Regions from separate parts of the Cytobacillus spartinae genome, predicted to be linked through region 1. Evidence: predicted binding sites of a transcription regulator. Region 1 holds the regulator's gene; the other holds the start of a gene.

Evidence for each region. Region 1 encodes LexA, which represses DNA repair genes until DNA is damaged. Its sites were predicted from a motif close to CGAACATATGTTCG; they were not measured.
Region 2: the regulator LexA is predicted to act here: its motif matches at 3,938-3,951, upstream of uvrB (excinuclease ABC subunit UvrB).

The regions. Positions count from the first base shown of each region.
Region 1 covers NZ_JBIACK010000001.1:193,212-205,684, reverse strand. Annotated here, with positions in the region: gene tkt (transketolase) at 1-871, opposite strand, end outside; gene ACFYKX_RS00970 (DUF896 domain-containing protein) at 1,048-1,281, opposite strand; gene ACFYKX_RS00965 (YneB family resolvase-like protein) at 1,364-2,011, opposite strand; gene yneA (cell division suppressor protein YneA) at 2,021-2,356, opposite strand; gene lexA (transcriptional repressor LexA) at 2,512-3,135, shown strand; gene ACFYKX_RS00950 (HD-GYP domain-containing protein) at 3,184-4,293, opposite strand; gene ACFYKX_RS00945 (hypothetical protein) at 4,591-4,977, shown strand; gene ACFYKX_RS00940 (hypothetical protein) at 5,037-5,444, opposite strand; gene glnA (type I glutamate--ammonia ligase) at 5,576-6,910, opposite strand; gene ACFYKX_RS00930 (MerR family transcriptional regulator) at 6,948-7,352, opposite strand; gene ACFYKX_RS00925 (methionine gamma-lyase family protein) at 7,495-8,766, opposite strand; gene hflX (GTPase HflX) at 8,859-10,115, opposite strand; gene ACFYKX_RS00915 (trimeric intracellular cation channel family protein) at 10,422-11,027, shown strand; gene spoVK (stage V sporulation protein K) at 11,059-12,006, opposite strand; gene hfq (RNA chaperone Hfq) at 12,321-12,473, opposite strand, start outside.
Region 2 covers NZ_JBIACK010000006.1:44,261-56,733, forward strand. Annotated here, with positions in the region: gene uvrA (excinuclease ABC subunit UvrA) at 1-1,800, opposite strand, end outside; gene uvrB (excinuclease ABC subunit UvrB) at 1,808-3,787, opposite strand; gene ACFYKX_RS13445 (DUF2198 family protein) at 4,588-4,851, opposite strand; gene ACFYKX_RS13450 (hypothetical protein) at 4,897-5,424, opposite strand; gene ACFYKX_RS13455 (small, acid-soluble spore protein, alpha/beta type) at 5,592-5,864, shown strand; gene ACFYKX_RS13460 (sigma-70 family RNA polymerase sigma factor) at 5,974-6,495, shown strand; gene ACFYKX_RS13465 (hypothetical protein) at 6,498-7,394, shown strand; gene ACFYKX_RS13470 (helix-turn-helix transcriptional regulator) at 7,467-9,494, opposite strand; gene ACFYKX_RS13475 (EAL domain-containing protein) at 9,631-11,760, opposite strand; gene ACFYKX_RS13480 (SpoIIE family protein phosphatase) at 11,786-12,473, opposite strand, start outside.

The sequences.
Region 1 (12,473 bases):
GAGGTACATGGAAATCTTCCTCGAAAGTCCATTGATATGATTCTCTCGTTAGTTGTCGCTCATCACTTCCTAGTGGAGCACCGTGTACATCAGATTTACCAGATTTGTTTGGCGATCCGAATCCAATGACCGTTTTTACTTCAATTAATGTTGGATGATTTTCATCATTCTTTGCTGCTTCAATCGCATTTGCAACCTCCGTTAAATCATTGCCGTCTTCTACTCGAATATATTGCCAGCCATAAGACTTAAAACGCTGCTCAACACTCTCAGAGAACGATCTGTCTAAATCACCGTCTAACGAAATATCGTTTGAATCATAAAGAACAACAAGTCTACCTAGTTTTAAATGCCCTGCTAGAGATGCAGCCTCAGCAGATACACCCTCCATTAAGTCACCGTCTCCACAAATACTGTATGTATAATGATTAACTAAATCATATTGATCCTTATTATAGACTGCAGCTAAATGACGTTCTGCCATTGCCATACCCACTGCCATAGCAATCCCTTGCCCTAATGGACCTGTTGTTGCATCTACACCTGGAGTGTGACCGTATTCAGGGTGGCCTGGTGTTTTACTGCCCCATTGACGGAAGTCTTTAATATCATCCATTGTGACATCATAACCCGATAAATGAAGTAAGCTATATAAAAGCATCGAACCATGACCAGCAGATAAAACAAAACGATCACGATTAAACCATTCTGGATTTTGTGGATTATGATTCATGTGCTTCGTCCATAATGCATAAGCCATCGGAGCTGCACCCATAGGCATTCCTGGATGTCCTGAATTTGCTTTTTCAATTGCATCAATTGAAAGAGTTCTTATGGTATTAACTGCTAGTGAATCTACTTGTTCAAACATATCAACATCCCTTTCTTGAGTAGGCTTACTCTAATAATATAATAGTCCTCAATTTTTTTATACAATTGAATGTGACTATATTAGAAAAATTACTATATACTGCATCCTCTAACACAATATTCCTATTATAAATGCAAAAGAAGGAATACAAATTTTGCATTCCTTGATTGACCTATTTAATGTAGATCCTTTTTATTTTTCAATTTTTTAAGTTTCTCCGGTGTTACATCGTCTCCATTCGGATCTATAAATGTTACACCTTGCAAAGTATCTAACATGGAAGAACGAAATGTTTGTAAGTACTCTCGCCTTAATGTCGACTGTTCCTTTGCCTCTTCTTCAGTTAATTTTGAGGTCTTTGCCTTATTGGCTAACTCATTTATCCTAGCTATTTTATGTTTAGGTAGCATAATCAGGCTCCTTTGTGTCAAGTCTATCTTTGATTAAAGTCATATTACTAAAAACTTTATCGTTTGACAAGAAAAGAGCCTACTAATCCTGTAATGATTCTATGTGCTCCTTATACCTTCTATGTGCAGTCGCTTTAGAAATTTCGTAGCCAAATCCTCTTAACGTGGCAGCAATCTCAGCAAAGGTCAAATCGTTATTACGCAACCTAACAATCTCACTAATTGGTACATCGATTCTTTCTCTGCCCGCTGATATACCTTGATTCTTTAAGTTTTTCTCGGGTTTATACCCTTTTGCTATCGCTCGGTTCACGCCTCTCTTGATTTTAATATTATGTAACTTTCTCTGATACTCTTCTACCATTCCAACAATCTGCAGAACCATTGAATCCGAATCTGAAAGTTCTAATTCACCGTTATGAGAAATGCTATAAAGTTTTACCCGTTCTTTTAATATGCAATGAATAATGGCAATTTTCGTATTCCCACGACCAATTCTCGTTTCATCCTGAATCAAAACGGCCTCTATTGAATCATCCTTAATAAGAGATAATAGCTCAAGTATTCCGTCCCTTTCCATTTCATATCCGCTTGCCTTCTCCTTGATCACTGACACTACATTAAAGTTTCTATTTTTAGCTAGTAGTAATAGTTCTTCCTCTTGTCTCTGAAGTGAAGATTCTTGACTATCTTTGTTCGTACTAACTCGACAATATATAATCGCTTTCATTTAATCTCCTCAATCTAGTTGTTCATTATATGAGCTTGCAATTTGTTTAGAAAACTGTAGCTCTTCTGTTAAAACGGGGATCATAATCTTTTCGCCTACATATAAATGACTTCCACTTAATTGGTTGTTTTGTTTTACCCAATTAATAAATTCTCCAGGACTCAATTCGTGATAACTTGAAAATTCCTTCGATATACTCCATAGAGAATCTCCCTCTTCAACCGTAATTTCAACAAATTCATCTTTTAGTTCTTTCTTTTCATTTCCCAACAGAACGAATGTAACAGTAAAACTTAATATTACAAGAATAATAGTATATGAGTATTGATTCCATAATTTTTTCATAAAGACACCTCTAACTAAGAATGTATGTTCGATTTATATTCTGATTATACTAGGAACATTTGTTTGGTGTCAACAAAAATTCGAACTTATGTTTGTATACAATGGTAATACATGCTATAATTAATGCAAGATTAACCATATGAGGTGCGTAAATTATGGCAAAACTATCAAAACGCCAGCAGGATATTCTTGCATTTATAAAAGAAGAAGTGAAACTCAAGGGGTATCCACCTTCTGTTAGAGAGATCGGTGAAGCAGTTGGCCTAGCATCAAGCTCAACCGTTCATGGTCATTTGGCAAGATTAGAAAGCAAAGGGCTAATTCGAAGGGACCCAACAAAGCCTAGAGCGATTGAGGTATTAGATTTGGAGGAAGAATCCCACATTCCTAAATATAATGTGGTCAACGTCCCTGTAATTGGTAAGGTAACTGCAGGACTACCTATTACAGCCATTGAAAACGTTGAAGAATATTTTCCTCTACCGGAGAGGCTTGCTCCGTCTGATGATCAAGTATTTATGCTAGAAATAATGGGAGACAGTATGATTGAAGCTGGAATCCTAGACGGAGATTATGTGATCGTTCGTCAGCAACAAACTGCAAATAACGGTGATATTGTTGTAGCAATGACCGAAGAGGACGAAGCTACTGTAAAAAGATTCTTTAAAGAAAAAGATTATATTAGACTTCAACCCGAAAACTCCACATTAGAGCCAATTATTTTGCGTCATGTTTCTATTCTCGGAAAAGTAATCGGTGTTTATCGCCATATACACTAATAACAAAAAAGCCAGCGAGGAGAACCGGTCCTATTCGCTGGCTTTATTTTAATTTAATAGAGTATCTGCTTCTATAATTTCTAGAGTCAAATTTTGATGTGACGATAAATCAATATCATAAGGTTGTACTTCTTCACCATACTCATCTTTAATAATCCTTAGCTCTGGTCGACCCACAGCATTAAAATTATATTTTGAGACGATTCCTGTTCGCCCATCGTTTAACTTCACCGTTAGACCTGGTGGGTAGACAGCAATACAACCCCTAAATAACTCAATTTGTTTACTGTCAAATTGAGTACCACTTCCCGCATAAAGTAATTCTAGACCTTTGTGAGGCAAAATAGCCCGTCGATATGTTCGATGATTCGTTACTGCATCAAATACGTCTGCAACACTTAATATTTTTGAGTAGTGATGAATCTTGTCTCCTGTTAAACCTCTCGGGTATCCTTTCCCATCGATTCTTTCATGATGCTGAAGTGCACAATGGGCAACAGGTAGTGGAATTTCATGAATTTTTTTAAGAAGGCCAAACCCTAATTCCGCATGTGTTTTTACATGCTCGTATTCCTCCGCTGTTAAGCTTCCATGTTTATTGAGAATATCAGGTGAAATAAACATTTTACCAACATCGTGCAACATAGCACCAAGACCTACCTCTTCGATATTCTTCAATGGCCACCCATTTTCTATTGCTAATTGACACACATAAATGGATACATTCAAGCTATGGGAGTAAACATAACTATCATGCACTTTCGTTGATGCTAACAAATTTAATGCTGTTCTATTGTTTGAAAGTACACTATGTATATCACGAAAAATTTTCTGAAAGCTCCTAATGGCTCTTCCAGTCTTAAACATTCCTTGAATATTATTCTTGCTAGAATTCAAACCCGCAATAGAATCTAACCCATCTGTTATTACATTCACTGCTTCTATTCGAAGTTCTTCAGGGATAACATCTATTATTTCTATCCCTTCGGATGCATCATCTTCTATGTAAACTGTAAAGATATTTAGTGTTTTTAGTCTAGTAATTAATGGATCTGTTAATGATGTACCTTTTGCTAAGAGAATATGGCCGTTTTCGTTATAAATGGATTTGCCTAATTTAACCCCAACTTCACATTTCTCCAATGTTGTTAACCGCATGACTTTCCCCTCTATCACTTTTTCAATTTGTTGCAAATTCTATGACAAGCACCAGCTGTAAATGAGTCCCTAGTTTAGTTTCGCTTCAATTCCTGGGCACGATAAAGTAAAGAAGTCCCACTCCTTATTGAACACTTTACAAAATTCGACTTTAATTGCGATAATCCTTCCTTAACAGTAATTATTTGAAAAAAATGTGAAGTTTTCGTGATATCCAGTTCTATTTGTATTGACCACATAGTGTTAACTCTATTAAAATTTATAGGTATAAACACCTATCCACAAGGAGTTATTAAGATGAAGGTTGAAAGTGTTATACGGCTCGTTAATACCATGTGCAAAGACCATAAATATGCAAAGGCTAGACCTCTAATTGTAAGTGAATGGAAGCGTTTAACAGAATCTAAAAACTATCACTTATTAAATTCTAGTGCACAGCAATTTATTAAAATCATTAAAGAAGAGCAGGAAAACGGGACTATTGTCCATTTGTCTTATACTGATAAACAAGTATTGAATGTAATTAACTCTTATGTGAAAGATTCACATTTTCAGTATGCACGCAAAATTTTTTCAGAGCACCTTGCTCTACTTGAAAAACAAGAAGCACAGAGCTGGCTAACTTCGGATGCTAGATATATTTTTAATGCTTGGAAGAATTCAACCTCATCAGATCCATCCTAATTAGAGTATTTGAGACATATATAAAAGGCACTTCGACTTAAAATTGTCGAAATGCCTTCTTATTCTACAATTATCTTTAACGCCATTAAAGCGTGGCCTGCACCACATAACTCTGAGCAATTGCCAAAGTATTCTCCAGGCTTTTCAAAACTTATTTCAATTGATTCTCCATGCTGGATGACTTTTCCTCCAACCCGAAGTCCATGTTGAATTTCATCATCACTTGTAAGTGTAAGCTTGACTTTTTCTCCAACTTTTAAGTTTATCTCCGCAGGTTCAAAAATAAAATCTTCAATCTCTGGCCCTGTTTTACCAACGACCAAGATTTCCTCCATGCTATTGTTGGTTTGCCGCTCATTAGCAACATCAGCGTTTGCTGTTTCATCATTTACTTTCTTCTCTTTACTACAAGCTACTAAACTAGTGAATACGAGTAAAATGAATAGTGTAATAAATATTTTTTTCATGAAATCCTCCTGAAATGATTGGGACTATTGTAGTTTAGCAGCAAAAAATTAATGTTTCAAGAAGTATATTTCCAACTGTGTGCCGCATCTAAAAAAGCCTTAACACTGTCGTGTCAAGGCTTTTATCAGTCTTAGAACATTTGCATATATTGTTCTCTTTCCCAAGGGTGAACTTGTGTACGGAACATATCCCACTCGATCTCTTTCGCTTCAACAAAGTGTTCGAAAATGTGCTCACCTAGAGCAGATACGATTACTTCGTCAGCTTTTAATTTGTCTAGAGCTTGAGCTAAAGTAGCTGGTAGATCTTCAATGCCCTCAGCTAAGCGCTCTTCTTTGTTCATAACATAGATGTTACGATCAACCGGTGCAGGAGGAGTTTGTTTATTCTTAATCCCATCAAGACCTGCTTTTAAAAGTACAGCCATTGCTAAGTAAGGGTTAGCAGCTGGGTCCACACTACGTACTTCAACACGTGTGCTAATTCCACGCGATGCCGGAATACGAATTAATGGAGAACGGTTTCTAGCTGACCATGCAACGTAGCAAGGTGCTTCGTAACCAGGTACTAAACGCTTGTAAGAGTTAACAGTCGGGTTTGTAACCGCTGTAAAGCTTGGTGCGTGATTTAGAATTCCTGCGATAAATTGACGAGCTGTATCACTTAATTCTAAATTTCCAGTTGTGTCATAGAATGCATTTACACCATCTTTGAATAGTGAAACGTTACAGTGCATCCCAGAACCGTTTACTCCGAATAATGGTTTTGGCATAAATGTTGCGTGTAAACCGTGTTTACGAGCAATTGTCTTAACCACTAGCTTAAACGTTTGAATTTGGTCACAAGCTGTTAAAGCATCAGCATATTTAAAGTCAATTTCATGTTGTCCAGGAGCTACCTCATGGTGAGATGCTTCAATCTCGAAGCCCATTTCTTCTAGCTCAAGAACGATATCACGACGGCAGTTCTCACCTAAATCTGTTGGAGCTAAGTCAAAGTATCCACCGTTATCATTTAGTTCTAAAGTAGGTTCGCCTTTTTCATCTAATTTGAATAAGAAAAATTCTGGCTCAGGTCCAAGATTAAAATCTGAGAATCCTAAGTCTTCCATTTCTTTAAGAATACGTTTTAAGTTGTTACGAGGGTCACCTTCAAAAGGAGTACCATCAGCATTGTAGATATCACAGATTAAACGAGCAACTTTACCTTTTTCAGCAGTCCAAGGGAATACAACCCATGTATCAACATCAGGGAATAGGTACATATCAGACTCTTCAATACGTACAAAGCCTTCGATAGAAGAACCATCAAACATCATTTTGTTATCTAATGCTTTTTCAAGCTGACTAATTGGAATCTCAACATTTTTGATTGTTCCTAGAATGTCAGTGAATTGCAGACGAATAAACTTTACGTTTTCCTCTTCTGCCATTTTTCTAATATCATCTTTAGTGTACTTAGCCATTTTGTATTTCCTCCCTAAATTTTAATTCTATTATTTATTAATGAAAGAAGCGGGACATATCTCCTTGACGTAAAGAAGACCGATTAAATCTCCCAGCTTGCATTAATTCGGATTTCAGAATCTTTCTAAGTTCTGCATCTGATAATTCACGTTTTGTCTTTTCATTTTTCTTCATTACTGCGTTAAGTTCTTGTTCAAGTTTGACAGTAAATAATTGCTTTATCCCTGCCATATTGACACCTTGATCAATCAAATCCTTAATTTCTAATAAAGTATCAATATCATTCAATGAAAACAATCTTCTATTTCCGTCTGTTCTAGCTGGAGAAATCAATTGGTGCTCTTCATAGTAGCGAATTTGCCGAGCCGAAAGCTCAGTAAGCTGCATGACGATTCCAATTGGAAATAATGGCATTGTACGACGAATTTCACTTCCGCGCATCTGATTTCCCCTTTCATTAATTACTTCTTGACCTTATTATATGTAATGTAAGAAAATCTGTCAACTACATGTTAGGTTTTATAACATAAAAATTTTCATAAAAAAATAGAGTGGATTTGATTAACCACTCTTTTAATTTTCACTAATTTATTTTTATTAAACCTTTTACTAATAATCTGTTTAGAGCTATGCAAATGGCGATTTTAACATGAGAGTAGGTAAGTCCACCCTGTACGTACGCAACATATGGTGGCCGAATCGGTCCATCAGCCGTCAGTTCAATACTTGCTCCTTGTATAAAGGTACCAGCTGCCATAATAACATCATCTTCATAACCAGGCATATAAGCTGGATAAGCAGTTACATGCGAATTTATAGGAGATGCAAATTGAATAGCCTGACAAAAAGAAACCATCTTTTCTTTATCATCAAACTGCACGGATTGAATAAGGTCCGTACGGTTTGCATTCCAACTAGGATTCGTATTCATACCGAATTCTTCTAAAAGAGCTGCTGTTAAAACTGCCCCCTTCAATGCTTGGCCTACGACATGTGGTGCCAAGAAGAAACCTTGATACATTTCTTGTAAACTATAAAGGGAAGCTCCAGCCTCTGCCCCGATTCCTGGTGACGTCATACGATACGAACAAGATTCAACAAGTGATTGTTTACCTACGATATAGCCACCTGTCTTAGCAATCCCTCCACCAGGATTTTTTATGAGCGATCCTGCTATTAGATCAGCCCCTACATGACATGGTTCTAGGTCTTCTACAAATTCTCCATAACAATTATCTACAAATACAACAACATCTGATTTAATTTCTTTTACAAAGGAAATCATTTCTTCGATTTGAGCAATCGTAAATGAGGGTCTATTTGCATATCCTTTAGATCGCTGAATGCCAATCATTTTTGTATTTGGTTTTATGGCCTTTTCAACGGCAACAAAGTCAACTTGGCCTTCCTCGGTAAGGGGGACGCTATTATAATCTATCCCAAATTCCTTTAAGGATCCATTTCCTGTCCCTCTAATCCCAACAATTTCTTCTAATGTATCGTAAGGACGTCCCGTTATATAGAGAAGCTCATCCCCAGGACGAAGAACACCGAATAAAGCAATCGAAATCGCATGTGTCCCAGAAATGATTTGTGGTCTAACTAAACCAGCCTCGCCTCCGAATACATCTGCATAAATCTTCTCAAGTGTATCTCTCCCGATATCATCATACCCATACCCTGTTGAAGGAATGAAGTGTGAATCACTTACCTTATGCTTTTGATAACTTACTAAGACACGAAATTGATTACTTTCAATTTGGCGGTCAATATTCTGATGCTTTTCCGAAATCCGCTCCTCGATCTCAGCAACTTTTTTTTTCAGACTTTCCCCATATTCTAAATGTTGATACATGGTGTTCTCCTATCTACTTGATATTCAATTTAGCTTTTTTATAACTGAATGAAACTTTAACAATTCGCTCTAGCTCTTATGAACCATGTCATTTAAAAGGAGTACTTATTAAGCTGGCCAGATATTTGATGGTCCTGTAATGAGTAACCTTTACAAACATACAACTGCTTTTCTTCATTAAAAGAAAGCTCTCTAAGAATAGTGTCATTCTTTAGTTGTGAGAGAAGCTTCCCTTCTGTTGAAGGAACTTCAACGTAATAAGATTCCATCATTTCTATGACCATCTGTTCAACTTTTTGCTTTAAATGTACTCGGTCTTCTTGGTCAAAGGCACTTATGCGCACGGTCTCTGTTTTAGCAGAAGGGACAAAGTCTGGATGTGCTATATCCCTTTTGTTATATACAGTTAATTGAGGAATTTGTTGAATCTCTAGGTCTTCGAGTAGTTTGTGTACGGTCTCTTCATGTTGAAAATAATCTGGACTAGACATATCTACTACATGAAGAAGTAAATCAGCTTCTCTTACTTCCTCTAATGTTGAACGAAACGCAGCAATTAAGGTCGTAGGAAGATCCTGTATAAATCCAACGGTATCTGTTAACAACGTACCAAACCCACTTGGAAGAATCATTTTTCTTGTCATTGGATCAAGCGTTGCAAATAATTGATTTTCTTCATATGAGTCTGCTTCAGTTAGACGGTTGAATAAGGTGGATTTTCCGGCATTTGTATATCCAACTAAAGCGACCTGAAACGTTTTGTTTTTCTTTCTTCTCTCCCGGTAACGCTCACGATGCTGAACAATAACGGAAAGTTGAGCCTTAATATCATCGATGCGTCTCCGAATATGACGGCGATCGCTCTCTAGCTTTGTTTCACCCGGTCCTCTTGTACCAATTCCAGCCCCGAGTCTAGAAAGCTGTGTTCCTTGTCCACCTAATCTTGGGAGAAGGTATTGTAACTGCGCTAGTTCAACCTGCAGCTTTCCTTCCTTTGAACGAGCACGCCCCGCAAATATATCTAATATTAATTGTGTGCGGTCAATAATTCTAGCACTAATTTCAGAAGCTACGTTCCTTACCTGGCTAGGTGACAGTTCATCGTTAAATATAATCAGGTCGGCTTCCACTTCTTCAGCCAACATTTTTAATTCTTCTACCTTCCCTTTACCTATGTATGTAGATGGATGTACTCGATCTCTTTTCTGGGTTAAGGTTGCAAGTACTTTTCCCTTCGCCGTCTCTGTAAGTGAGGCAAGTTCCTCCATTGAATAGTCAAATCTCAAATCATCCTCAGTTGTATGACACCCTACAAGGATAACCTTTTCAAATTCATACTTTTGTTCCAAACGATCAACTTCTTCCTAAATAAAGTCTATATAGAGGTTTACAGGCAGTGTTTATACCCTGCACGAATACCTCATTCTTCCTTTAACAATTCCTTTATAACTGATTCTTATGGATCAATTCCTTCATATCTGTAAACATCATACCAAAAACTTTTCATCAAAACTAATTTTACTAAAACTTATTATTATATTAGACAAAATGGTTGAATTTATTGTGCAACATGGTAAAATCATATTGTTTGTTTAGGATTTACATTCATATATATAGATAATTAGAATTTTCATCACAGAGGAGAAAACATCATTATGACTTGGGATGTATTAAGCATGATTGGAACTGTCGCTTTCGCGGTCAGTGGTGCCATCATTGCCATGGAAGAAGAATATGATATTCTCGGAGTATACATACTAGGGATTGTAACGGCCTTTGGGGGTGGCGCCATTCGGAATTTATTAATAGGAGTGCCAGTCTCTGCGTTGTGGGAACAGGGGTTATTTTTTCAAATCGCTCTCTTGTCCATAACAATCGTCTTTCTTTTTCCAAATAAATTACTTAAACATTGGCAAAAGTGGGGAAATTTTTTCGATGCCATCGGATTATCTGCTTTCGCCATCCAAGGAGCTATTTATGCTTCTGATATGAATCACCCCATTAGCGCGATTGTTGTAGCAGCTGTTTTAACAGGAAGCGGAGGAGGGATCGTTCGAGATTTACTTGCTGGTAGAAAACCTCTAGTATTAAAATCAGAAATATACGCAGTATGGGCAATCCTTTGTGGATTATTAATCGGCTTTAAAGTAATTACTTCACCTGTTGAATTGTATATGTTATTTATAACCATTACTGCCCTTCGTGTAATTTCCTACACTTATAAATGGAAACTTCCTATTAAAAGACTTACGATTAGCTAAAAGGATTCCGAGCCATTCGGAATCCTTTTACTTACTCATCTTCTTCAAAAACGAGGTCATTACTCCTGATGGTCATTAAATCATGCCTATCAAAATTACTCTGCATAAGCAACCTCATCGCTTGGGTACGAATAGATTTCTCAAGTATATTTCGAATGTATCTTCCATTGGAAAAACTAACAGGGTTTAAGGTCTTTATCCATAATAAGTGTTCTCTCAACTTTTTTTCCGCTTCATGGCTCAAGACATATTCCTTTTCCTTTAACATTCGCTCACCAATTTCCATAAGCTGTTCAATTGAATAGTCAGGAAAATCAATGACGAGAGGGAAACGGGAATGAAGACCAGGATTTAAGGTTAAAAATTGATCCATTTCACGAGAATATCCTGCAAGGATCAAAATGAAATCGTGCTGCTTATCCTCCATATGTTTAACCATTGTATCAATTGCTTCTTTTCCGAAATCCTTTTCCCCACCCCTTCCAAGTGAATATGCCTCATCTACAAAAAGGATGCCCCCCATTGCCTTTTTAATTAAATCCCTAGTCTTCTGTGCTGTATGACCTATATACTCTCCTACAAGGTCTGCACGTTCCGCTTCTATTAAATGACCCTTGGAGAGAACATTCATTTTTTGAAATAGCTTTCCTATTAATCTTGCAACTGTCGTCTTTCCTGTTCCAGGATTCCCTTTAAACATCATGTGTAGAGCTTGCTTGCCGACTTTTAAACCGGTTTCTTCTCGTTTTTTATTTACATATATCCACGCATAAATTTCCTTAATCATCTTTTTCATTTCTTCCATTCCAACAAGAGCTCCTAATTCCTGCTCAATTTCCTTCAATGCAGTATGCTCAGGGGGAATGGTCTTTGGAACAACGTTTGATTCTGGTGGTTCTTTTGCTACTGCTTTTTTCTTCTGTGAGTTAAGTACAATACTAATTTGTCCGTTATTTTTCATCCGAATAGGTCGGTCCAAAGCTTTCACCTCACATTTCACCAACAGTATACGCCTAGATGCTTTATTTGTGACAAAAGCCTAGTATGCAGTCATATATATTACTCTATAAGCCCTTTCTCGATTGGAGCAAAACCGACACTTTTTATTTAATGTTTTGGTATGAATCATGTCGCATTATGCGGTTTCCCGAGAAATAAGCGTCTATTCTATATGTATTCACATAAGTCCCATTTCATTAAATAAAGTTTTCAGATCATAACTTTTATTTATGACCCATTAAAACGAAAAGAGCCCGCCTCTATTGAGAAGCGGGCAAAAGATTCATTTATGTTTTACTGCTGAACTTCCATATCAATATGAACATTTCGTTGTGGAGCAAAAGTTGAAATGGCATGTTTATATACAAGCTGTTGCTTACCTTCCGATTCAAAAAGAACCGTAAAGTTGTCAAAGCCTTTAATTTGTCCTCTTAATTGAAAGCCGTT
Region 2 (12,473 bases), on a different contig from region 1:
AAGAGGGATAAACTTTTTGCCAGATAAGTATTGACCAGTTAAGGAGTTATTGTCTGCCATTACTTCTTCAGGCGTACCTGCTGAAATAATTTGCCCTCCATGGACTCCAGCCCCAGGTCCAATATCTATTAAATAGTCTGCCGCCATCATCGTATCCTCATCATGTTCAACGACAATGAGTGTATTTCCGATATCGCGCATGTTTCTTAACGTATCAATCAATCGATCGTTGTCTCTTTGGTGAAGTCCGATGGATGGCTCGTCCAGAATATAGAGAACACCTGTTAATCGCGAGCCGATTTGAGTTGCAAGACGAATTCGCTGTGCTTCTCCACCAGAAAGGGTACCGGCCGCTCGACTTAGTGTTAGATAGTCTAGACCTACATTGATTAAGAACCCTAGACGCTCTAAGATTTCTCTAAAAATAAGATTAGCAATCTTCATTTCTTTTTCAGAAAGCTTTAGGTTTTGGAAAAAGTCATGAGCCTCCTGAATTGAGAATGATGTTACATGACTAATATGTTCACCTGAAATCAGGACTGCTAAACTTTCTTTTTTCAATCTGTTCCCCTTACAGGTTGGACACGCCTGTTGGCCCATATATTTTTCCATTTGCTCTCGAATATAATCTGAGCTTGTTTCCTTATAACGGCGTTCAACATTCGTCATGACACCTTCAAAGTGAATATAATTTTCACGTACTTGTCCGAAGTCATTTTCATATCGGAAATAAATCACATCTTCTTTTGATCCATACAGCACCTTGTCTAAAAGATGCTTTGGAATATCCTTGACTGGAATATCCATATCAATTCCATAATGGTTACAGATTGATTCCAATAGCTGCGGATAGTATTGAGAACTTGTTGGCTCCCAAGGTGCAATGGCATGCTGTTTAAGTGATAAATCTTGGTTTGGAATGACAAGGTCTGGATCTACCTCTAGCTTTGAACCAAGCCCGTCACAATCAGGACAAGCACCAAAAGGGCTGTTAAATGAAAACATTCTTGGCTCTAATTCACTAATGGAGAAACCACAGTGTGGACATGCATGATGCTCACTAAATAACAGTTCCTCTTCTCCAATGACATCAATGATGACTTTTCCTTCTCCTAAGCTTAAAGCTGTTTCAAGGGAATCAGCTAATCGAGCGCTGATTTCATCTTTCACCACAATACGGTCTACAACTACTTCAATGGAGTGTTTCTTATTTTTCTCTAACTCTATGTCGTCTCCAAGGTCGTACATTTCTCCATCTACACGGACACGGACATATCCTTGCTTCTTTATATCTTCTAATACTTTTACATGAGTCCCCTTACGACCTGAAACGATTGGCGCAAGCACCTGTAGTTTCGTTCTTTCTGGGTATTCTAAAATTCGGTCTACCATCTGTTCAATGGTTTGCGAACTAATTTCAATATTGTGAATCGGGCAGGTTGGTCTCCCTACTCTAGCATAAAGCAAACGTAAGTAGTCATATATTTCCGTTACCGTTCCTACTGTAGAACGAGGGTTTCGACTTGTGGTCTTTTGATCAATAGATATCGCTGGTGAAAGCCCCTCAATGGCATCCACATCAGGCTTATCCATTTGCCCTAAAAACTGTCGAGCATAAGCAGACAGGGATTCAACGTATCTGCGCTGTCCCTCTGCGTAAATCGTATCAAATGCTAATGATGATTTCCCCGAACCAGAAAGTCCTGTCAGAACAACAAGCTTATCCCTTGGAATGGTGACATCAATGTTTTTTAAGTTATGGGCTCTGGCGCCTTTTACAATTAATTTATCCATCGCCATTGTATCGTCATCCTTCCGCTTTCAACTCTAATAAAAGGTCGCGTAGCTCTGCTGCTCTTTCGAAGTTCAATGCTTTTGCCGCTTCCTTCATTTCTTTTTCCATATCTAAGATAAGCTTCTCTCTTTCTTTTTTATTCAGCTTACCTAGCTTAGCAACTGGTGAGTAGTCTTCCTGTTCCTCTGCTGCATACGTTGCTTTTATCACATCACGGATTTCTTTCTGAATCGTCATTGGTGTAATTCCGTGTTTTTCATTATATTCTTCTTGAATCGAACGACGACGCTTCGTCTCGTGTATGGCAATTTCCATTGATTTCGTCATCTTATCTGCATACATAATCACGTGTCCATTGGCATTACGAGCTGCACGGCCGATCGTTTGAATAAGTGACCTTTCTGAACGGAGGAAACCTTCCTTATCTGCATCTAGGATCGTAACAAGCGAAACTTCAGGAATATCTAATCCCTCTCTTAAAAGGTTTATTCCAACGAGAACATCGTATTTACCAAGACGGAGTTCTCGAATAATTTCAATCCGCTCTAGTGTCTTAACTTCTGAGTGAAGATATTGAACTTTAATTCCGATTTCCTTTAAGTAATCCGTTAGGTCCTCGGACATTTTCTTCGTTAAAGTGGTAACAAGTACACGTTCGTTTCGTTTGATTCTATCTTGGATTTCTCCGATTAGATCATCAATTTGACCTTCGATTGGACGAACATCAATCGTTGGATCAAGCAATCCTGTTGGACGAATAATCTGCTGGATCATTTCCGGTGTATGCTCTATTTCATAAGGTCCAGGAGTTGCTGAAACATAAACGATTTGTTTCACATGCTTTTCAAATTCGCTGAATGTTAAAGGGCGGTTATCCATCGCCGACGGTAAACGGAATCCATGATCAACCAATACCTGTTTCCTTGCTTGGTCACCGTTATACATTCCACGAATCTGTGGCAAAGTAACATGTGACTCATCTATCACTAATAAGAAATCTTCTGGGAAGTAATCTAGTAAAGTGTAAGGAGTTGAACCAGCAGGCCTTAATGTCAAGTGACGCGAGTAGTTCTCAATCCCTGAGCAAAAGCCCATTTCCCGCATCATTTCTAAGTCGTATCTAGTTCTTTGTTCAAGACGTTGAGCTTCTAGAAGCTTTCCATTCTCTCGCATAATCGCAAGCTGTTCCTCTAGTTCCTGCTCAATATTCTCAACGGCTATTCTCATTTTTTCTTCACGTGTAACGAAGTGGGATCTTGGGAAAATCGCGACATGATCCCGATCACCGAGAATCTCACCCGTTAAGGCATCCACCTCACGTATCCGATCAATTTCATCTCCAAAAAACTCAACACGAAGACAGTGCTCGTCACGAGAAGCTGGGAAGATTTCCACCACATCTCCACGAACACGGAACGTACCACGTTGGAAGTTAAGATCATTTCGTTCGTATTGGATATCGACTAACCGATGTAATAGTTTATTTCTCTCAATCTCCATTCCAGTTCTTAATGATAAAACGAGATCCCGGTATTCTTCTGGGGACCCTAAGCCATATATACAGGAAACGCTGGCAATAATAATGACATCTTTCCGTTCAAATAATGAAGATGTCGCTGAGTGGCGAAGCTTATCGATTTCATCATTAATACTAGCGTCTTTTTCAATAAAGGTATCAGTGGATGGTACATAAGCTTCCGGTTGATAATAATCGTAATAACTAACAAAGTACTCAACCGCATTATTGGGGAAAAACTCTTTAAATTCACTATATAATTGACCCGCCAACGTTTTGTTGTGGGCGATAACTAATGTGGGTTTATTAACCTCTTTAATTACATTTGAAATCGTAAATGTTTTACCTGTTCCTGTAGCACCTAACAATGTTTGATGTTTTTTCCCCTCACCGATTCCTTGTACAATCTTTTTAATCGCTTCAGGCTGATCACCTTGAGGGGAGTACTTGGAAACGAGTTCAAATTGGTCCTTCACACGCAAGCCTCCTGTTCCTAAATCTTCTATATGATTACAAATCAGCATGATAATTAAGTAGGACCTGAGTTGAGCTGATTTACTATTTTTTCTAGTTCAAAACTACATCATCATTCTACCACAAACTTATCAAAACAAACCAATAATATGCGAACGGATATTCGATTTTTCTACTATTTACTAAAGAAATTGGTAAATGATGTAGAAGCTTTGTTAATCAATCGTTTGATTGAAAACAGATCTGTACTAGATATAAAGCCATTCTTTTAACTTTTCCGTTAATAAAATTGTCGATACATTTTTGCGATTCTTTTTACGTGTAGGGACATTTGTTGAGGTTTGTAGAAGTGTAGTTAATCAATCGTTTGATTGAAATCATTAAAAAAGTGATTATGTAGGGGAAAGTTTTATATTTCGAAGTGAGAATATTGTCGAGGGAATTATGCAAGTTTTATGCTGAAATGCTCTGAACTGCGGGTTTTGCCTACTAAACGAGGTAGTCTTGATGATTTATGGAGAACTTACAAGCTGTATGCGGCTTCTCCATGGGTTTATGCGGCAGTTTATCTCTTTTATGCGGGACCTTTAATTATTTATGCCGTATTTCCCACGGGTTATGCGGCACTTTGGACACTTTATGCGGATTTCTTTTAGGTGGCACTGGAAGTTTCTACTTTCACAGTTCAATTGATGCAGAACCAGCTCCCCTCCCCTACTCCCCAATCAAAATACAAAAAAGCCCGCAGATCAACTCTACAAGCTTTCACATTTATTTAGAATTGTTCTAACCTAAGGAGCTGTTATGCACTCTGCTTAGTCCTTTTCTTCATATTCCTCGCATACCAAAATCCCACTGTTAAAGAAATAGTGTCTACCACTATTAAATAGAAAGAATTGGTGTATCCTTTATAAACGGAAGCAGCTATTAAAGCTAACGTTAGAACTAGTCCAATGATATGGTTGTACGTAACTCTTGTAAACAAAACAACAAGAAGTCCTGGAAGTAATAGAGCCAATATAACTTTTACCAACACTTGTGACACCTTCTTTAATAAAATAAACATATGTATAAGGATAGCTTCTCCAATCGTTATATACAAGAGATTTTATTAGTTGGTATTCAGTAGCTTTTTGAAAAACTTCCAGCCTGCATACCCTAAAAGTGCCATTACCGAATAACCTACTATAATAATAAGGATCGGAACATACGCAGGTGTAGTACCTGAATCCGTTGACATTCCCGCTAAAAAAAGAGGCATAATGGGAAGAGTAAAGATACCTGGTCCTAGAAATATACATACAGCAAATATCCCTATTACAATCCAACTTGATTTTTTACCAACTAACAGTGGATTTTTATCTCTAACCCCATCATCGGATTCCTTCGCAAGTGCATCCTTCACCACAAGATTATATGCCTTGATCTCTCTTATTGCTTTTCTGAAGAAATAAAACCATACAGCTATGATTACCAATGCAACAATAGACAACATGGTCCAGTAGGATGAGAATCCCCCCGAAAACATCGAAACAAAAGGATTAAGAACCATGAAGAAAAGCGTTATTCCATATTGAAGTAAAAATAATACAGATAAAATGATATAGACATATGCCCACACAGGTTTTTGTGAACTCATACCGTGTTTAACCTCTCATAAATTAGAATTTTTTTACAGCAATCTCATTATATTACGAAAACGTTATGATGAACAGACTCCCTATTTGCCATGAATAAAAACAGGTAACAGTAGAATACTTACAACAACAAGACCTTCAAAACAGTATAAAGGTTGGTGAACCCATCATGGCAAGAAGAAAACGCCCCCTTGTACCTGGAGCTCGAGGTGCATTAGATCAACTTAAAGCACAAGTAATGGAAAAACAAGGTTATCAGGTGGACAAAGAACATCCAGAGAATGTTAAATATGAGGTAGCAGAGGAAAGAAATGTTCCTCTTAAGAAAGGATATAATGGAACACTCACCTCACACCAAGCAGGAAAAGTTGGTGGTCCAATTGGGGGAAATATGGTAAAAGAGCTTGTAAGAATGGCACAAGAAAGTTTAAATAAGAAATAGAAGTAGAAGAGCTAGTCTCCATCGACTAGCTCTAATTTTTTTGAAAAAATGCAACCTTTTAGAAATAGAGTCGTCTATATATAAACTTTCTGAAAGGAGGTACTGCCTCTTGATTGAGCCTAGCAAAATATACAACAAAGACATAGCACTAGAATATTTATTGCAAGAATACGGAGACAGCGTAAAAAAACTTGCTTATACGTATGTAAAGGATTGGAGTATTGCAGAGGATATTGCGCAGGAGGTTTACATTACAAGTTATAAACATTGGGACCAATTCAGAGGAGAGTGCTCCTATAAAACTTGGCTTTTTAAAATCACGGTCAATAAATGCAAGGATACATACAAAAGTAAATGGTTTAACGTCCAGGGGTTATTAGAAAATATAAGCTTTAAGTTAAAGTCCACCGCTTCCACGGAACATGAAGTGTTGTTAAGAAGTGAAGCACGAGAATTGTCTGAGTATGTCTTACAGTTACCCATTAAGTACCGTGAGATAATCATTTTATTCTATTATGAAGAATTAAAAATAGTAGAAATCCAAGAACTAACCGGACTTAATCCTTCCACCATAAAATCCAGGCTGTATAGAGGAAAAGAAAAACTACGACATATGTATGGAGGTGAATAGATGTGGAAGAAAAGCTTAATAGACTAAGAGATAGCATGGACAAAACAGTTCTAAAAAACGGAAGGATGTCTAAGAGTGAAAAAGAAAAAATCTTACTAAATGCTCAGCAGGATACCGAACGTAAAGACCCTTTTTTAGCACCTATTTTGTCCTTTGTTTTCATCTTAACCTTTCTGTTTTTAGTTAGCATATTCTTCTACAATCAAGTGTTTAATGAAGGGGGCTTTATCATGGTGAGCTTAGATCAACTCTTCTTATGGATTTTACTATTTTTATTTATAATAGCTGGAACCATCTTCTTAATATCCCAACGCCAAAATAAATATTTTAGGACTTATTTAGTTACACTCCCTACATTATCGTTGGCTGCTGCCTGTCTTCTATTCTTTCAGTCGGACACTTCCGTTACAAACGTTCAAACACCAAGTGCAGCCCAATCATTAGAAAAAACAGATGTGGAAACAGAGACTGTAGCACTTGACCGAAAAATTCGTGATGCTATTTATGAAAAACTTGATATTATGACTGATATTGATGAGAAGCGAATCGAAGAACTTGTAGTCAGTGTGGATGAGAAAAATGTTGAATTAGTACTTGGAGCGAGCGGGATAGGATACATGGAGGAAATAAGAAATAAATTGGTCGTAGATAGCCAAGCTGCTATCCAGCTAGTTTTCGAAAATGAACAAGTCCAAACCGCTTCCTTTCAGTGGAAGGTCCAACATTATCCAAATCCAACGGGTGCAGAACGTGCTGGAGAAAGACAATACGAAGTAGCTCTATCCTATCAACTTTCAAGAGAACAATACGAGAAAATAAATTGGGATTCTTTCAATCTTGAAGAACTTCAAAAAACTACCCAAGGATATGAAATACAGCCATTCCTTCTTCAAAACTAAATTCTAGTTGCTTGTTACACGCATTCAAAAAGGAACAAACCCTTTATTTTTAAATAAGGGGCTGTTCCTTTTTTATTCCATTCCATATTTAATCCGATATATTTTCGCCATTGCTTGAACACGGTCGGAAACATTCAGTTTTCTAAAAATATTGGTGATATGGTTTTTTACCGTATGTATGCTAATCGTTAATGCACTCGCTACTTCCTGGTTATTCAATCCTTCAAGGACTAAATGTAGGACCTCCTGCTCTCTTGATGTTAAAGGGAGTTCAATGATTACACTGCTTACATCTCGAACCTTTTCGATATCTTCTAAGCTAATCTCGACTTTATCCATTTCTACCTTTTCATTAAGTTCCATACTTTGAATAAATGCCTCAAACTTCTCTTTGAGTGACTCATTTATACCCTCTATATCCAAGTCTTCCTTGTTACAAACCTTGCGATAAATTAACCCCAGAATTTGACTTTCAATTCGATAGAAATGGTTGGAACCTTGGTTCTCAAGCAACCGATGATAGTCCTCTAGGATGGAAATTTCAGGGCCCGCTGAAATTTTTTCCTTAATAAACGAAAGCCGATAAGGTACAACTTTAATTGCCCTCTTTAAATCGTTCAAATTAAATTCCTCTAGCTGTGAAAAGGTTTCAGCCATTGTTAATGCTTTTTGAACAAGCTGGTATTCTTTCGTATTCCATTCTTTTATGCTCGCATGAAGGAGTTCCAATGCATCTACCCTATCACTTTGACCTTCTCCATCCACGACCGTACAATATTTCATACTTAGAATTTTTCCAAGTAAGTCCAAGAATCCCTCAACGTTACAAGAAGGTGCTTCAACTTCCATCGTAAGAATTCCGTTCACACTCTGGTTTTTCACAATGGGAACATGAATTAGATTCTGGCTATTTTTAGTATGGGGCATGAACTGTTCTACCGATTGTCCTATGTAAGCGGTCAGTTGTTTATGATAATGCTTTAACTTATCATTGGTCGTTCCTCTTAGGAAAAGCTCTCCTCCAATTAAGGTGGCACAAACAAAACGATTTTTGTTCAGACTTCTACACACTTCCAAAACCTTATAAAGCAGGTTCTTCGGATTATTGGAGTGAATAAATACGTCCATTACATCAACCAAGCTTTGGTAATACTCCTTTATAACCTCGGATGTACCTATCGCCTCTCTTATGCTCTTTCTATCCGATAAAAATTGAACGAAGCATTTCATGATAATATGTAATTCTTCATGAAACGGAGTGCCCTTTAACTTTCCTCCAAAAACAAGCCCTTCCACTATGTCGTGATTTTTAATAGGGTACGAGAATAAATGATTAGGCTGGAGACCTGCTTTTTTAAAAATTTCTGCCCGATTTGATTGACCTATACCATTCCAAATCATCTCTTTCTCTGCTGCAGCCGACTGGCCTAGTAGACCTTCCCCAATATAAAATGTGACACCATTAAGTGAGTGCCCCTTTTCTCCAACAACAAGGTCTACACAAAACGTATCAACGGTGTTTTTACTCGCAAAACCTATAAAATCTAAATTATAAATCGTTAAAACATTTTTAAAAAAAGAAGGGAGGATTTCTTTGCATTCCTTATTATAAGTAAACTCTTTAATAAGATTTAATTTCTCTTTTTGTAGTTGTTTACTATGTGTGTCTCTATATAAAACCTTAAGAGTTTCTACTACCTTTTCAATACTCTGGATGAGTTTATGTTTGTCTTCTTGAGTAATAGAATGGACACCTTCCAAAAGAATTTCTTCTTTTTCAGTAAGATTACTTTCAACAAATGGACCTGCTAGTAGAAAGCATGGTCGATTTTCACCATAAAAGAGTGGTGAGAGTACATACTTAAGTGGAGCCTGTTCCTCTGAAGACATGATCAGTACAGGCCTTTTTATATTTTCTACCATTCTTTTAATATCATCTAAAAATACAGAGTTTTCAAGGTGAAGATTAGAACAGTCCAAACCATCTTTATTTGCTTTTATTACTATTTCTCCTGAAAGGTCCACAATCCAAAGTGGTACTTGAAGATAAGAAGAATAAGTTCCAAGCAATTCTTCAATAATATGTACGTTGTTAATCATAGGTGCACCTCTAATTGTTCTATATAAATAATATCGACACTTAAATTAAAACCTTTTCTGGAAAATGCAACCACTTAAACTTCCACTTTGTTTATAGTACTGTATTTTCATGAAGATGTATGAGACTTGATCATAATTAAATAGAATACGTTTGATGACTAAGCTCCCGAGCTAGCTTGTTCCAAGGGAATAATTGCTTTTCAAACTCATCCGCTGGAACTGGACGACTAAAGAAATAGCCTTGCACCGTTTCACAGCCAACTTCCCTTAAATAGTGTATTTGGCGGTCTCTCTCTGTTCCTTCCGCCACAATATCAAGTTTTAACGAACGGCCCATATCAATAATGGCTTTTACAATTGCTTGATCTTGCCGATCATAATCAATTTCCTTTATGAATGCTCGATCTATTTTAATTGTTTCAATGGGAAACTTCTTTAGATAGGATAATGATGAATAGCCCGTCCCAAAGTCATCAATTGAAACACCAATGCCAATATGTTTCAATTCATTAAGAATCTTTAAAGTTTCACCAATATTGTTAACAATCATATTTTCCGTTAGCTCCAGTTTTAGAAAGGAAGGGTTAAGCTTAGAATGAGCTAAAGCATTATTAACAGCCTTTACAAGAATATTGGATTTAAACTGTACAGGAGATATATTTACGGAAACACTTAAAGCGGGCAACCCTTTCTGGACCCAAATGTTTTGCTGTCTACAAGCTTCCTGTATAAGCCATTCTCCTATTGGAATAATAAGACCTGTGTCTTCTAGGATAGAGATAAATTCCCCTGGTGGAATGATTCCAAGCTTCGGATGATTCCAGCGCAACAAAGCCTCTGCTCCCATTATCCTCCCCTTAACCACATTCACTAATGGCTGATAGTATAAAATTAGCTCATCTCTTTCGAGCGCGTAGCGAAGATCCTTTTCCAAGTTTAAACGGTTAGAAAGATTCTTCCCTAATCCCTTTTGATAAAATTGAACGTGATTTCTTCCTTCTTTTTTTGCTTGTTGACAAGCAAGGTCGGCCTTGATTAAAAGAGAACGAGCATCAGCTCCATCCTTTGGAAACTCCACGATTCCAAAGCTCGCTGTTACATATAATTCTTGTTCCCCTAAATAATAGGCTTGTTTAAACACATCGGATATTTTTTGAATTTCTTGCTGTAAAGGCTTTTGCTCCCCTACATTTTTAATGAGAACAATAAATTCATCCCCATTCATGCGTGCCACAAAATCACCTTCTGAAAGACAGGTTGAAAGTTTAGTCGTTAAGGCTTTTAAAATCTGATCTCCTCCGAGGTGACCGAAGGAATCATTCAATATTTTAAAACGATCAAAATCAATATAAATTAGTACAAAACGATTTTGAGTATGCTGAAATTCAGAAATGGCATGATCTATGTTTGATATCATTAAACTTCTATTAGGTAGGTTCGTTAATGGGTCAAAGAAAGCTAGAGTGTGAAGTTCTTTGTCCTTTTTGTGTTTCTCAATAGCGATTGCTGCAATTTTTCCTAAATTGCTTACCACGTTTAATTCATCGTCACAAAGTTCATTATCATCTTCCGAGAAAATTGCAACTACCCCTAGAACCTCTCCACTACTCGAAAGAACTGGAATGCCATGACACCCATTCATAGATGTCTGAAGGTAAAAGTTAGCACTCCTTTTAATAGAGATTTTTCTTTCGACTATTTCTTGAAAAAGGCTATTTGTATGGTTTGTAAGCTCTTCAATAGCTGAAATTATTTTAGTTTGCAGATTAGAACTTGCGACTAGCTCAAACTTTTTTTCACCCTCGTAGATTAGAATCGAACAGGACACGTTTGACAGATGTCCTTCTATAACCACCGCTAACTGAGAGAGAACATCCGTAATTTTTGTATTAGATGCCAAAGCTTTTAGCACTTCCTGAACTCCCACAATCGTACGTTCTTTTCTCTTCTCCATGCTAATATCGTAACCAGTTAGCACGAATTGTTCTTGATGATCTGCTTTTCTTAGCAAACCTCTTATCCACTTACCAGTTTTAAGGCAAAATTCAAACTGAACCTCCTCTTTATACTGGCAATGCGCAACCATTTCTTTAAAATACGCTTGATCTAAACCATTAATATGTGATAAAAAATTTTCTTTTACTCGAAGATGGCCATCTTCCACTTTGGATTCAAGTATAGTACCTTCAGGGTCCATTTTAAGGATAAAAGAAGGAAATGATGAATTTGGTCCACTGAAAGATGTATCATTTAGTAAGTTATTCACTCTGATTTCCCCTCTTCCTCTACATTTAAAATAAATCTACTTTCAAAATAGAGATATCATCTTGATCTTCAGTAGGAGCTTTTCTTTTATTTAAGGCTTCCAAGACAAATGCTTCACATTCTAGGTTTGGATTCTGCGTAAAAGCATTTGCGATTACTGAAATAGCCTCACCTGCTCGTTTCATGCCTGTGCTTTCTAGAACTCCATCGGTATATAGGATAATTTTCGTTCTGCCCTCATATTGAATGCTAGACGATTCGATATTTATCTTTTTCATTAAGCCTAGTGGTGGGCAATTCGATTCCATTAATTCATAGGTTTTATCGCTATAGGAAAGGATTCCTGATGGGTGGCCCGCATTAACATATTTAATCTCCTTTAATTTTGTATCTATGAGCATATAGATGGATGTAAAATACCTAACAGAATCTGTGGAATTAAAATTAAATAGCTGATACATATGCCTATTTAACTCTTCCATGACGAGGATGGGGTCCTGAACCCTTGTAATTAACCCTTCTAATAAAGAACGAATGCTCATTGAGATCAGTGCGGAAGAAACTCCATGTCCCATTACATCTAAAATAAGAACCCCATATCGACCATCATCTATCTGGTACCATACGTACAAATCTCCACCAACGGTATTGGCCAACACGAAATAGCCAGAAATATTGATCTCATTGGTATGTAAGGGTTTGCTAATTACGCTG